One region of the Synechococcus sp. CC9616 genome, then DNA from elsewhere that is predicted to be linked to it. Evidence: predicted binding sites of a transcription regulator. Region 1 holds the regulator's gene; the other holds the start of a gene.
The links. The regulator NtcA, encoded in region 1, controls nitrogen genes in cyanobacteria. The targets are predictions, from matches to a motif close to GTANCNNNNGNTAC.

Region 1 (5,653 bases):
TTCTGAGGGGTGCTTGCACCTGCCATGAACAGGTCAGGTTCAGATAAGCCTCCACCATCACCAAAGCTGCAACGGCATCGAGGGGAACCGGCGGCACTCTCAGTCCTTCGGGAAGGAGTCGGGTCAGACCCGTAGGTGGCCACAGCTGCCAGTACCGCTGACGGGCCTTCAAGGTTGTTCCGCGTTCATTGACCTGAACCAAAGTGGTGAGATCCTGCAGCGGCTCGATCCAGGTTTTGCTGCCCGTCCCATCTCCCATCACGATCATCTCCAGATCGCCGCGCTGCCTCCATTTGTTCAATGTGGTAAGCACGGCTTCAGGGACCAGCACATCACTGTCAAGCACCTGGGCTGAGTCGGTCGTCACTAGCACCAGGCCGCACTTGCTTCGGCCTGGATCGAAACCGACCACTCTTGTCATTGGGCGAGTTGAATCAACACCATCACCGGGTCAGCGCTCTCACTGGTGCGAGCCGCCACAACCTGGAGATTCACCGATCCGGATTCACGATTCACCAGCTGTTGTCCGAGCTGGCTGAGGGCATTGGGATCGAATTGCAGACCTTCAGTCAGCGAGCCCCGTCTCCTCACTTCGGCGAAAGCCGATGCAAGCAGAAGGTTCATGCTGGTCCGGATGGTGTCGGGTGATCGCTGGGCTGAGTCCAGAGTGGCGCTGGCCAACACTTCTCCCTGACGGGCGACGGTGCGATTGGGGCGGACATCAGGAATGGCGTAAACGATGCTCTCCCCTCGCAGCACGTTTGTTGCGGAGCGCATCGAAACCACCCAGGTTCCAGGTTTGCTGATCATTTTGCGGAGCCTCTCCACATCGCTTCGGGGGACAAGGATGATCTGCTTTTCAGGTTTGTCGCCAGGTAAAACCCGGCTGTAGGCCGTCAGATTCGCTTCACGCAGCAGGCGATCGATCACCTCTTTGGCCTGGCTGGGATTCTCCAGCTGCACCGTGGTCCTTGCCAGGGTCTGACCGCTGCTGAGAGCAACATCCCCTCGCCGCAAGGCGATCAGATTGCGTTCCAGCTGTTTGAGTTCATCCTCCCCAGCACTGATGCGATTGCGGACTGCCGCAAGCTCTGTTTCGGTGCGTCGAATATCGGCGTCACGCGCTGCGATGTCTTGACTAAGCCGATCCCGTTCGGCTTCCAGGGTTTGGCGTTGCGCCTGCAGTGGTTCCAGTTCTTCGCGTAGCTGAGCAGCCTTTTGCTTGGCTTCACCGAGTTTCGTCTCCACTTCCTGGGTTTGCGCACGGGCAGTGCGCCGGTCCTGTTCAGCGGAGGCGAGGGCGCTTCTGTTTTTTTCGAGTTCCGCCAGGTTGGCTTTGAGCTGTTGCCGGCTTTCGCTGAGCTTCTGCTGCAACGCATCGAGTTCAAACAAGCCGACGCGCAGCTGTCGACTGACCAGCAGCATCAGGCCGAGGGAGAGGGCACTGATCAGGCTGCCGGTGAGCACGGTGATGACCACGGCCGTACGGCGTGGTCGCATGTTGAACAAGCTGAGCCGGGCTTTGCCGACCCGGCTACCAAGTCGATCTCCGAGGGTGGAGAGCACCCCACCGAGGACGAGCAGCGACAGGATGAGAAGCCAGCCGCTCACCGGCTCCTCCCTGCTTGCATGAACGGTTCAGCTGAACCGCTTGGCCAGAGCGATTGGATCCAGCACTGTGATCTTCTTGCGATCAATCTGCACCAATCCGGATTGGCGCAAGTCTCCCAGCAGGCGGGTGATTGTGACGCGGGTTGATCCGATCGCTTCGGCGATCGCCTGGTGGGAGAGGCGCAGATCGATCGTGATGCCCATGTCATCGGGCACGCCGAAATCACGGCAGAGCACTAGCAGAAAACTCACCAAACGGGAGGACATGTCCCGGTGCGTGAGTGTTTCAATCATCGTTTCCGTCTGAAGAATCCGACTGGAAAGGCCTTGTAGCAGTCGCAGGCCAACGGCGGTGTCTGCCTCGATTGCAGTGCGAACGGATGCGGCCGGCGCCGTCACCATCTCAACGCGGGTAAAGGCAACAGCGTGATAAAAGCGGTCGGACCGGTGTCCCGTCAGCAGTGAGAGCACCCCGAACAGACTGTTTTCCCGAAGCAAGGCCACGGTGATCTCTTCTCCGGACTCATAAACGCGAGACAAGCGCACCGCACCACGGCGGATCAGATATACCCGTTCTGCTGGATCGCCAGGAAAAAAAATCGTTTTATTGCGTTCCACCAGTTCGCTGCTGGCACCGTCGAGATCGCGGATCACATCAAGCAGTGAACGGCTCGATGGAGCCTGGGACCCCATTGTCGAAGGGGGCACGGTTGGGGAGTAACGGGTGAAACCACTGCTGGCTGCATTCATGGTTTCGCCGCTGTCCCGTGCTGACTATCAGGAAGCTAAGGATCGACGAAGGTTCATCCTGTAACAGTCATTACTATTTCCCGGCCGCGCTCCAGGCTCATCAGGTTCTGACATCGGCGTAGGCCTGCCTCTGGGCGGTGAACAGCTGCTGTAAGCCGGGTTCAGCAAGATCCAGGAGCTGATTGAGTTGCCCCCGGCTGAACGGAGCTCGTTCGGCTGTGCCCTGAATTTCAAGCAGCCGCCCGTCAGATGCCATCACCACATTTAGATCCACCTCAGCCCGACTGTCCTCGCTGTAATCAAGGTCGAGCAGGCCTCTCCCGTCGACAAGACCGACTGATACAGCTGCCACCTGGTTGATCAATGGATCGCGTTCCAGCAGGCCCTGTTGGAGCAGAGCATCCGTGGCTTGACGCAGTGCCAGCCAGGCTCCGGTGATGGCCGCTGTTCTGGTGCCGGCATCCGCCTGAATCACATCGCAGTCAATCAACAGGCTGCGCTCGCCAAGGGCCTGCATGTCCACAACGGCACGAAGACTTCGAGCGATCAGACGCTGGATTTCCTGGGTGCGACCCGACAGCTTCATGAGTTCTCTCGGCTGGCGCTCAGGAGTGGAGCCAGGCAGAAGCCGGTACTCAGCGGAAACCCATCCCAGTCCCTCTCCCATACGCCAGCGGGGCACCTTGTCCTCAAGACAGACGCTGCAAAGCACCGACGTCTGCCCCGTCTGAACGATCAGCGAGCTGAGCGCAAATCCCATGGGATTCCAGCTGACGCTGAAGGGTCTCAAGTCGTTGATGTTGCGGCCGTCTCGGCGAGAAGCAGGGTGATCACTCATGGAATGATTCGACAGCACACCACAGGTGGTGTCAATGGGCTTGATCCTTGTGATCTCGCCGCTACATTCAAGGTCTTCCCGGGTATCCGGTTGACCATCACCTCGATGACCGCCAGCCTGAAATCCACGCGCACCCCATCAGCGGAGCTTCCAAGCCAGAGCTCTCTGGCAAGAGAACAAGCCGCTTTGCTGCCTCTGGCGACGGTTCCCTCGAGGGTGCCCCTGCATCTTGTTGAGCCTGAAGGTCAGCTGCAGGTGCACACCGCTCCGTATCGGGGCAGCTTTTCAACGGTGTTCAGTCAGGCGATGCGTGCAGCTGGGCTCGGCAGTCGTGTTCTGATTGCGCAATTTCTCAAGGGCGGAGTACAGCAGGGGCCTGGCGGCTGCGTCAATCTCTGCGGTGGTTTGGCCTGGTTGCGGCCTGACGTTCAGGCCTGCCTATCTGAAGCCGGTGTCGAGCAGGCCAGGCCTGCGGTGGAAGCCGTCTGGAACGACTGTCGTCATCACTTGATGCAAGGCGATCTCGACCAACTGGTGCTTGATGAACTGGGTCTTGCTGTGGCACTGGGTTACCTCGATGAACAGGAGTTGGTCGACTCCCTGAAGCAGCGGCCTGGTTCGATGGATGTGATCATCACTGGGCCCGCCATCCCAGCCAGCGTGATGTCGATGGCGGATCAGGTCACTGAATTGCGACGAGGTTTCTGATGCTGAAATGCGATCGCTGGATCACTGAGCAAGCTGCTGAAGGAATGATCACTCCCTTTCAAAAGGGTTTGGTGCGTCATCTCGATCCCGAAAATCGTGAGCGTCCCGTTCTCAGCTTTGGCTGCTCCTCCTACGGCTACGACCTCAGGCTTTCACCGCAGGAGTTCATGATTTTCCGGCACGTCCCCGGCACTGTGATGAACCCAAAGCGCTTCAATCCGGCCAACCTTGAGCCGACCCCTCTGCATGAGGACGAGGATGGCAGCTACTTCATCCTTCCGGCTCACTCCTATGGCCTTGGAGTGGCACTGGAGAAGCTGCGGGTTCCTCCCAACATCACAGTGATCTGTCTCGGGAAGAGCACCTATGCACGGCTTGGAATCATTGTGAATACCACCCCGGCTGAAGCCAGCTGGGAAGGGCACCTCACTCTCGAATTCAGTAACAGTTCTGGCGCTGATTGCCGTATTTATGCCAGTGAAGGCATCTGTCAGTTGCTGTTCTTCGAAGGTGATCCCTGCGACACCACGTACAGCGACCGCGCTGGCAAATATCAGCATCAACCTGAAAAGGTCACACTGGCCAGGGTTTGAACCCCCTCCAATCGCGTTTGATTGAAAGGGACTGTGTGTTATTCGCCGACCAAAATATTGTCTTCACTCAAAGGTGTGCTGTTCGGTAGATCGGCAATGATTCCTCCTTGGTTTTTATTGCAAAATCCTTTTGAGTTTCCGTTCCCATCTACATAAACATCTCCCTTGGGCTCGAAATAAATAAGATCAATCCCCTCGGCTGATGCCTTTTTAAATTCTTTTTTGTTGGTTGCGATAGCGATATCGGGCTCATAATCTTTCTCCTCTTCAAGAGTGTCAACAAGATTCTCAAGCGATTGACTTGTCAGTGTTTCTTTTTTATCGAGATTCGCGATTAATGGGTCATCGTTCATCGTTGCTGTTCTTGTCGACAAAGCCCGTCTCAGAATCATTGGTGTCGATGTAAAGCTCTCCCTTTGGCTTGTAGTAGACAAAATCGTGATCTTCTTTGGCAATCTTGTTGAGGTCCTTTTTGGAGTCTGCAACGCCAACATCCGGGTTTCCGCCGAGTTCTTGAAGGACGGAGTTGGTGATAATTGGATTAAAGAAAATCTGATCTGCAATGATGATTTGATCGCCTTCTTTGGTGTCGAAGTCCACCACTTGATCGGCTTTGCTCTTGGCGAAGGGCTCGTCACCAGAGAAGTAGAAGCGATCGGCGCCAGCATTGCCTTCGAGTCTGTCTTTGCCGTCACCATTGAGGCTTGGTTTGAGCAAACCGGTTAAGGCGCCAGCCGAGCCCGGTGCAGACGACTCTTCTCGTACCAGGCCGCAAATTCAGGTGACCAGCTCAGCAAGTGCGGCCACATCAGATCACAGAGCTGACGAATCTCCAGCTGGGCATCGAGCTTTGCCCTCAGATCCATGAAGTGCAGAAACGCCCTCAGGCTGAAACTCACCACAAAGTGCTGGCGGTAATCGAACGGCAGGATGCCCCGGGCATGCTCCTCGGCAAAACCCGCTTGCAGCAGATCGCGGTAACGCTCGGCGGCTGCCTGGCAGTGCTTCAGATCCAGCTGTCTTTGGTCATCTGTGTAGGCATATTTTTTGCCTTGCCGGTCTCGGTAGTCGCCAATCGGCCGCAGATAGAACACCTCTTCCAGGTCGAGGTTTCCATCGGCGGCTCGGCAGATGCGCTCGCCGGTGTAACGCA
Region 2 (5,653 bases), 410 kb from region 1:
TGAAAAACTCAATAGCACTGTGAAAGATGAGGTGCATCGTTTGATGGACTATGTCGGTCTGGCTCCATTTGCGAAGGCTGATGCAGGTTCTCTTTCTCACGGACAGAAGCAGTGGTTGGCGATCTCGATGCTGGTTGCACAGTCTCCTGACATTATTTTGTTGGATGAACCTGTGGCTGGTTTGACAGACGATGAAACCAATAAAACGGCCGAGTTGATCAAATCTCTAGCCGGGGAACATACCGTGGTTGTTATTGAGCATGATATGGAATTTATTCGCGATCTTGGAGCGCCAGTCACCGTATTGCATCAAGGTCAAAAGTTAACAGAAGGAACTTTGGAGCAAGTTAAAGCTGATCCAAAAGTGATTGAAGTTTATCTCGGCCAATCTGACTAACTTTTATTATTCAATTCTCTAAATTATCATGACTCAAATCCAAACCAAATCACACCCTTCCGCCACAAAAACCATTCTCAAAGCAAGTGGGATAAACGTCTACTATGGAGAAAGCCATATCCTTAGGAATGTAGATCTCCACATACCTGAAGGAGAGATGATTTGTCTCATTGGTCGTAATGGTGTTGGTAAAACTACTTTTCTGAAAACAATTATTGGATTGCTCGAGCAGCGCTCTGGTTCTATTGAATACGATGGAGTATTTTTAGCTGATCAGGCCCCTTATAAGCGTGCTCGACGTGGAATTGGTTATGTCTCACAAGGACGTGACATTATTCCAAGGATCACTGTTAAAGAAAATTTGATGATTGGAATGGAATCACTTCCAGGCGGTATGGGAAAAAATAAGCATATCGATCCAATTGTTTTTGAACTTTTTCCCATCCTTGAGCAGTTTTTAAATCGTCGCGGTGGCGATTTGAGTGGTGGTCAACAGCAGCAGCTTGCTATTGCGAGAGCGTTGCTTGGAAAGCCAAAGCTCCTTTTACTTGATGAACCGACAGAAGGGATTCAGCCTTCTATCATTCTTGATATTGAGAGAGCTGTTCAGCGAATCATCAAAGAAACAGGTATCAGTGTCTTGTTGGTTGAACAGCATCTCCATTTCGTTAAACAGTCAAGTTTCTATTATGCGATGCAACGCGGCGGTATCGTGTCTAGTGGGCCAACTTCACAATTATCAGATCGGGTTATCGAAGAGTTCTTGACGGTTTGATTTGAGGGCAAAAATTTAATCTTTGCTGTTTAGGTTGTTGATCTGACGGTTCAACAACCTCTATTCAGCATCCATGGACGGGAATCACTCGAACGCAACCTTGGCTTGTTGATTTTTTCCTGTGCTTCTCGTCGAACGACTTTTGGATTTTTATCTTCGGTTTTCAATCGAATACTTGTGGATAGCATCATCGGTGGAGAGAATAGCCTCTTGCCATCGCAGCCACATTCGGGGCATTGCGTATCGTAGGAGCGTTGTTCAATAGATCTCCAAACCTCATAACTGGTTGCGCAAGTATCAGACTTGCATTCGAATTCGTAAACTGGCATTTTGAAGTTTAAGTTAAAAAGCTTCCATCAGAATGATGGAAGCTTAGGACGTTGTGGCTATTTTGGTTGATTTAAAGAATCAACACGGGAGTATATCCTGATCAAAAATTGAGGTTGGTAGTGCAAGCGTACAACATGCGTTTGGGATATCAACAATACCGCTGACCCTTCCTTCTACAGGAGCACAGCTGAGGAGCAAATAAGCTTGTTCACCGGTATAACCAAACTTTTTCAAATACTCAATTGCATTCAAGCAAGCTCGGCGATATGCTATGTGAACATCCATGTAATACTGCTTGCCCTCGAATTCATCAACGGATATACCTTCAAAGACCAAGTAATCTGTGTAATGTGGTTCAACCGGACTAGTTTTAAACATGGGATTAACCATCCCATATTTCGCCATTCCACCTTTTATCACGTCAACATGTAAATCAAGGTAGCCAGACATCTCAATGGCACCGCAGAAAGAAATCTCCCCGTCACCCTGTGAAAAGTGAATGTCACCCATTGAGAGTTTTCCACCTTCAACGTATACAGGGAAGTAAATTCTCGTGCCTTTGGTCAGGTTTTTGATGTCGCAGTTGCCGCCATGTTCACGGGGCGGAACTGTGCGGGCAGCCTCGTTGGCAATACGGTCGAAGTCGCCAGCTGCAACATTGCCGAGGATTGCACTGTTTGGATTTGGAAGCGCTGCGAGAACGGGTTCACTGCCAGAAAGACCAGCACCATACGTTCTGCGGTCTGGTGCAGTATTAACGAGTTCAGTTTCCCGCCGATTCCATTCATTCAGCAGCTCCATGGAAGGAGCGCATCCGATGAGTCCAGGGTGTGTAATACCAGCGAAGCGCACACCTGGAATGTGTCTCGAAGATGTGTAAACGCCCTCTAAATCCCAGATTGCTTTAGCTGCTTTTGGGTAGTGATCAGTGAGAAAACCTCCACCATTTTCTTTGGCAAAAATACCAGTAAAACCCCATTCATCGCCTTGTAGAGCGCCGACTTCAAGAATATCGACAACGAGAATGTCTCCTGGTTGTGCTCCGTTGACCCAAATAGGTCCGCTCAATACATGAACAACTTCTAGGTTGACATCGGCAATATCTTGCGGGTTGTCATCATCTTTGATTTGTCCGTCTGTCCAATCCTTGCATTCAATTCGGAAGACGTCACCTGGATTCACCGAAGCGACGGCTGGAATATCGGGATGCCATCTGTTATGACCCGGCATCTCCTGTTGATCCATCGGTTTTGTGAGATCAACCTTGAAAAGGGTTTCAGGCATCGATGCAGTTGCGACAAATCCATTGAATCCATCCAAAGGGGAATCAAAAGTCGCAGTTGATACACACCACAAAAGATGCCTGCTTTGAAATCAATATATTGTTGCCATTCCTACTGTGTAAAAAAATATTTTGTGGTATGTGAAATTCCTTTATAAGAAATAATCAGGCCTCAGGTATTGCCTGAAGCCTGATCGTGTATGGATTAAACAGTTGTTGCTACAGGTTCAGCCGCAGGAGCTTCTGTTTTTGGCATTGGTCCAAGCTTGACTCCGTCGGGGTAATACTTCCAGCCATCGCGAATACGTATGCTGCTGTCCCATGGCAGTTTGTATTCTCCGTTGGCTAGATCCTCTACCCAAGTGAGGTAGTTAGCTCTTTCACCGCCGGGTTTACCGACGTAGGCACGACATCCCAGATTAAAGATATTGTTTTCGAGTGCCCAGTTCTCACGGGCTTTATCCACCAATCGGGGGAAGAGTTCTGCTGTCACAATCTCCCAGGGATTCCGATGGCCTTGTTGGATCACATTGCCGTCGTAGTTGCAGACGGTTCCCTCTCCAAAGTAGTAGAAGACACCATCGTAACCAGCCAGATTGACAGAAATTGTGTACATCAAATTCTGCCAAGCGTTTGTTCTATTCGTCCAGATCCATTGATCATTCACCTGGGTGGAATATCCTGAGATTCGGATGTAAACGTTGGCCCCTTTGTATGCGGCTTCCCTGGCGAGTTCGGGGAACATGCCGTCGTGGCAAATGCAGACAGCTAGTTTTGAGCCTTTGGGTCCATCACAGACAGGCATTCCATAGTTGCCTGGTGACCAGGGCTCAATGGGAACCCATGGTTGCAGTTTCCTGTAATGAAGTGCAATTTCACCATCTGAGTTGATGATGATCGCTGAATTAAACGGTGGGAGGCTGGGATCGTCGTTCACTTCCATCAAGGAGAAGACGCCCCAGACGTCGTTTTCCTTGCAAGCATTTTTGAAACGATCAATTTCTGGAGAGTCGATGCGGAGAAGCATCTCGTCGTACGTCCAGATCGCCGTGTTCAGACCCTGAGTGGAGTACTCAGGCATCACGATGAGATCGGCTTCTGGGTAGCCGGCCTTCGTTGTGGCAACAGCCTTGCAGATCTGATCGACCTGCGTCTGGATGTCCTCCGGTCCCTTGATCACAGGAACTGGATACTGAATCATCGCAATAAGCAGCGATTCATCCCAGGAACTGACGCTACCCGTACTGGCCATAGGGCAAGAATGAGAACCATTCCCATGGTGCGTCACGGTTTTGGGGTGAACTGTTGCATCTGAGACCGTCTGCAAGTTTTTCGCCCGAGAGATCGCTGTCGCTGGTAACCGGTGTTACCTATTTTTTGCTGACTCGTCTTCGAAGTCGCCTTTTCTGCAGAGATTTTCGGCAAGCCGCTTCGCCCATGACGGTGCTCCTTGCTTCCCTTGATCAACTAGACGGCCATCGAAGTACATCAACAGTTGCCAATCGGTGTCGCCCCCATCAACCCCAGGCTCTTCATCAGCTTCAAGCCATCGCCCGTAAATGTTGTCGTATTCAGGCCAGTTAGGTAGATCAGGCATGCTGCAGACAGCATTGATTTCGATCAACCTTCGGCCGTTGTCAGGCTCGTCCACGATCACCCCGCCGTCATAGAGGCCATTCGGCTCTCCACCTTTAAAGGCGTGAGAGAGCTCGATCGTTGTACCTTCGCTGACGACCAGGGCATCTCCTGGCTCTGCGTTTTGGTATTTCACCTCCTTGGGCAAGGATTTGCATCCCTGGAATGGCATCGTCAGAACGACGGCTGATACCAGGAAGCATTTTCTCCAAGGAATGTCCTTCATTGCTCCAAGATGCAGTAAGGCATTGAGGCGGAAGTGCCGTTTATCGAAATTCTGAATCATTAAAAAATCTATCTTTTTGGAGGTTGAGTTTCAGGCCGAACGTTTTTTGCCGGTAGTTGTTGGCACAATGAAATTGTAGCGAAGGCTACAGATGTTCACTACGATACAAGGTCCAGTTTCTGTTCAGAGTGGAAACCGACGGCCTTGCAATCACAGAGGCAACCACCATGACCGATCTGCCCACCAAGACTACGCGAGCTGGACTGGCACTGGACGCAAAGTCGTCGTCTCAGACCTCCCAGCTCCTTTACCGTCGCTCCGCCTTCAAGCAAGAGTCCACAGGGGTCATCCGTTCTGCCAAAACAGCGGAACTTCTTCAACTAAAGCCCGAGCAGTCCGAGGTGGATTCGTCGCTATCAAGCCGTTTCCGGCAGCCCGTCCAACCTGGAGGTGTGATTCGTTCAAGGTTGACGGCTGAATTGCTAGGCATCACCCCTGGCGGTTTCAAATCCTGAAATCTTTATTCGTGCTTGATTGAGTTTAATCGATCTTATTGATCTTCAGAGTAAAATTAATTCTTCCGAAATCATTTTCAAGTTGGCATCATAAAGCCAGTTATTGAATGGATGTATGATTTTTTTGACTAATTTTTTATGCTAATTTCTTTAGATAATTTCAATGTGTTGGTATTTGTAATTGATTTATTTAATGAAACAACAGCCTGGCAGCCAATCAATGAAAGAGCTGTTTTAATCTATAGAGCATGTGACTGCCTATTAGGTAAAACCTTTTAACTGGTTTGTAATATTCGTGCAGGATTTGCGATATGAATGTGAAAAAATTTTTTATTTCAATGGTTTTGCGTTTAGATAACTCAAAAAATATTATTCCCAATCGTCATCAAAACAATTGATTGTTGACGGGGAAACCTGAAAGTATTTGTCGTTAAACTTAAAAGGTTTTGATCAGCTGTTCATCAGGCTACAAGGCTACTGTCGTACGTGTTGG

Region 2: the regulator NtcA is predicted to act here: its motif matches at 2,836-2,849, upstream of fmdA (formamidase).

The regions. Positions count from the first base shown of each region.
Region 1 is NZ_KI911558.1:2,360,110-2,365,762, forward strand. It holds gene SYN9616_RS0113165 (DUF3146 family protein) at 1-6, shown strand, start outside; gene SYN9616_RS0113170 (resolvase) at 1-421, opposite strand, end outside; gene SYN9616_RS0113175 (DUF3084 domain-containing protein) at 418-1,611, opposite strand; gene ntcA (global nitrogen regulator NtcA) at 1,639-2,304, opposite strand; gene rph (ribonuclease PH) at 2,462-3,199, opposite strand; gene SYN9616_RS0113190 (cob(I)yrinic acid a,c-diamide adenosyltransferase) at 3,305-3,907, shown strand; gene dcd (dCTP deaminase) at 3,907-4,500, shown strand; gene SYN9616_RS0113200 (hypothetical protein) at 4,539-4,853, opposite strand; gene SYN9616_RS0113205 (calcium-binding protein) at 4,843-5,217, opposite strand; gene thyX (FAD-dependent thymidylate synthase) at 5,223-5,653, opposite strand, start outside.
Region 2 is NZ_KI911558.1:1,949,441-1,955,093, reverse strand. It holds gene urtD (urea ABC transporter ATP-binding protein UrtD) at 1-397, shown strand, start outside; gene urtE (urea ABC transporter ATP-binding subunit UrtE) at 426-1,172, shown strand; gene SYN9616_RS16610 (FmdB family zinc ribbon protein) at 1,223-1,501, opposite strand; gene fmdA (formamidase) at 1,581-2,786, opposite strand; gene SYN9616_RS0111205 (formamidase) at 2,990-4,111, opposite strand; gene SYN9616_RS15760 (hypothetical protein) at 4,151-4,567, opposite strand; gene SYN9616_RS0111195 (hypothetical protein) at 4,873-5,160, shown strand; gene SYN9616_RS15755 (DUF1830 domain-containing protein) at 5,622-5,653, opposite strand, start outside.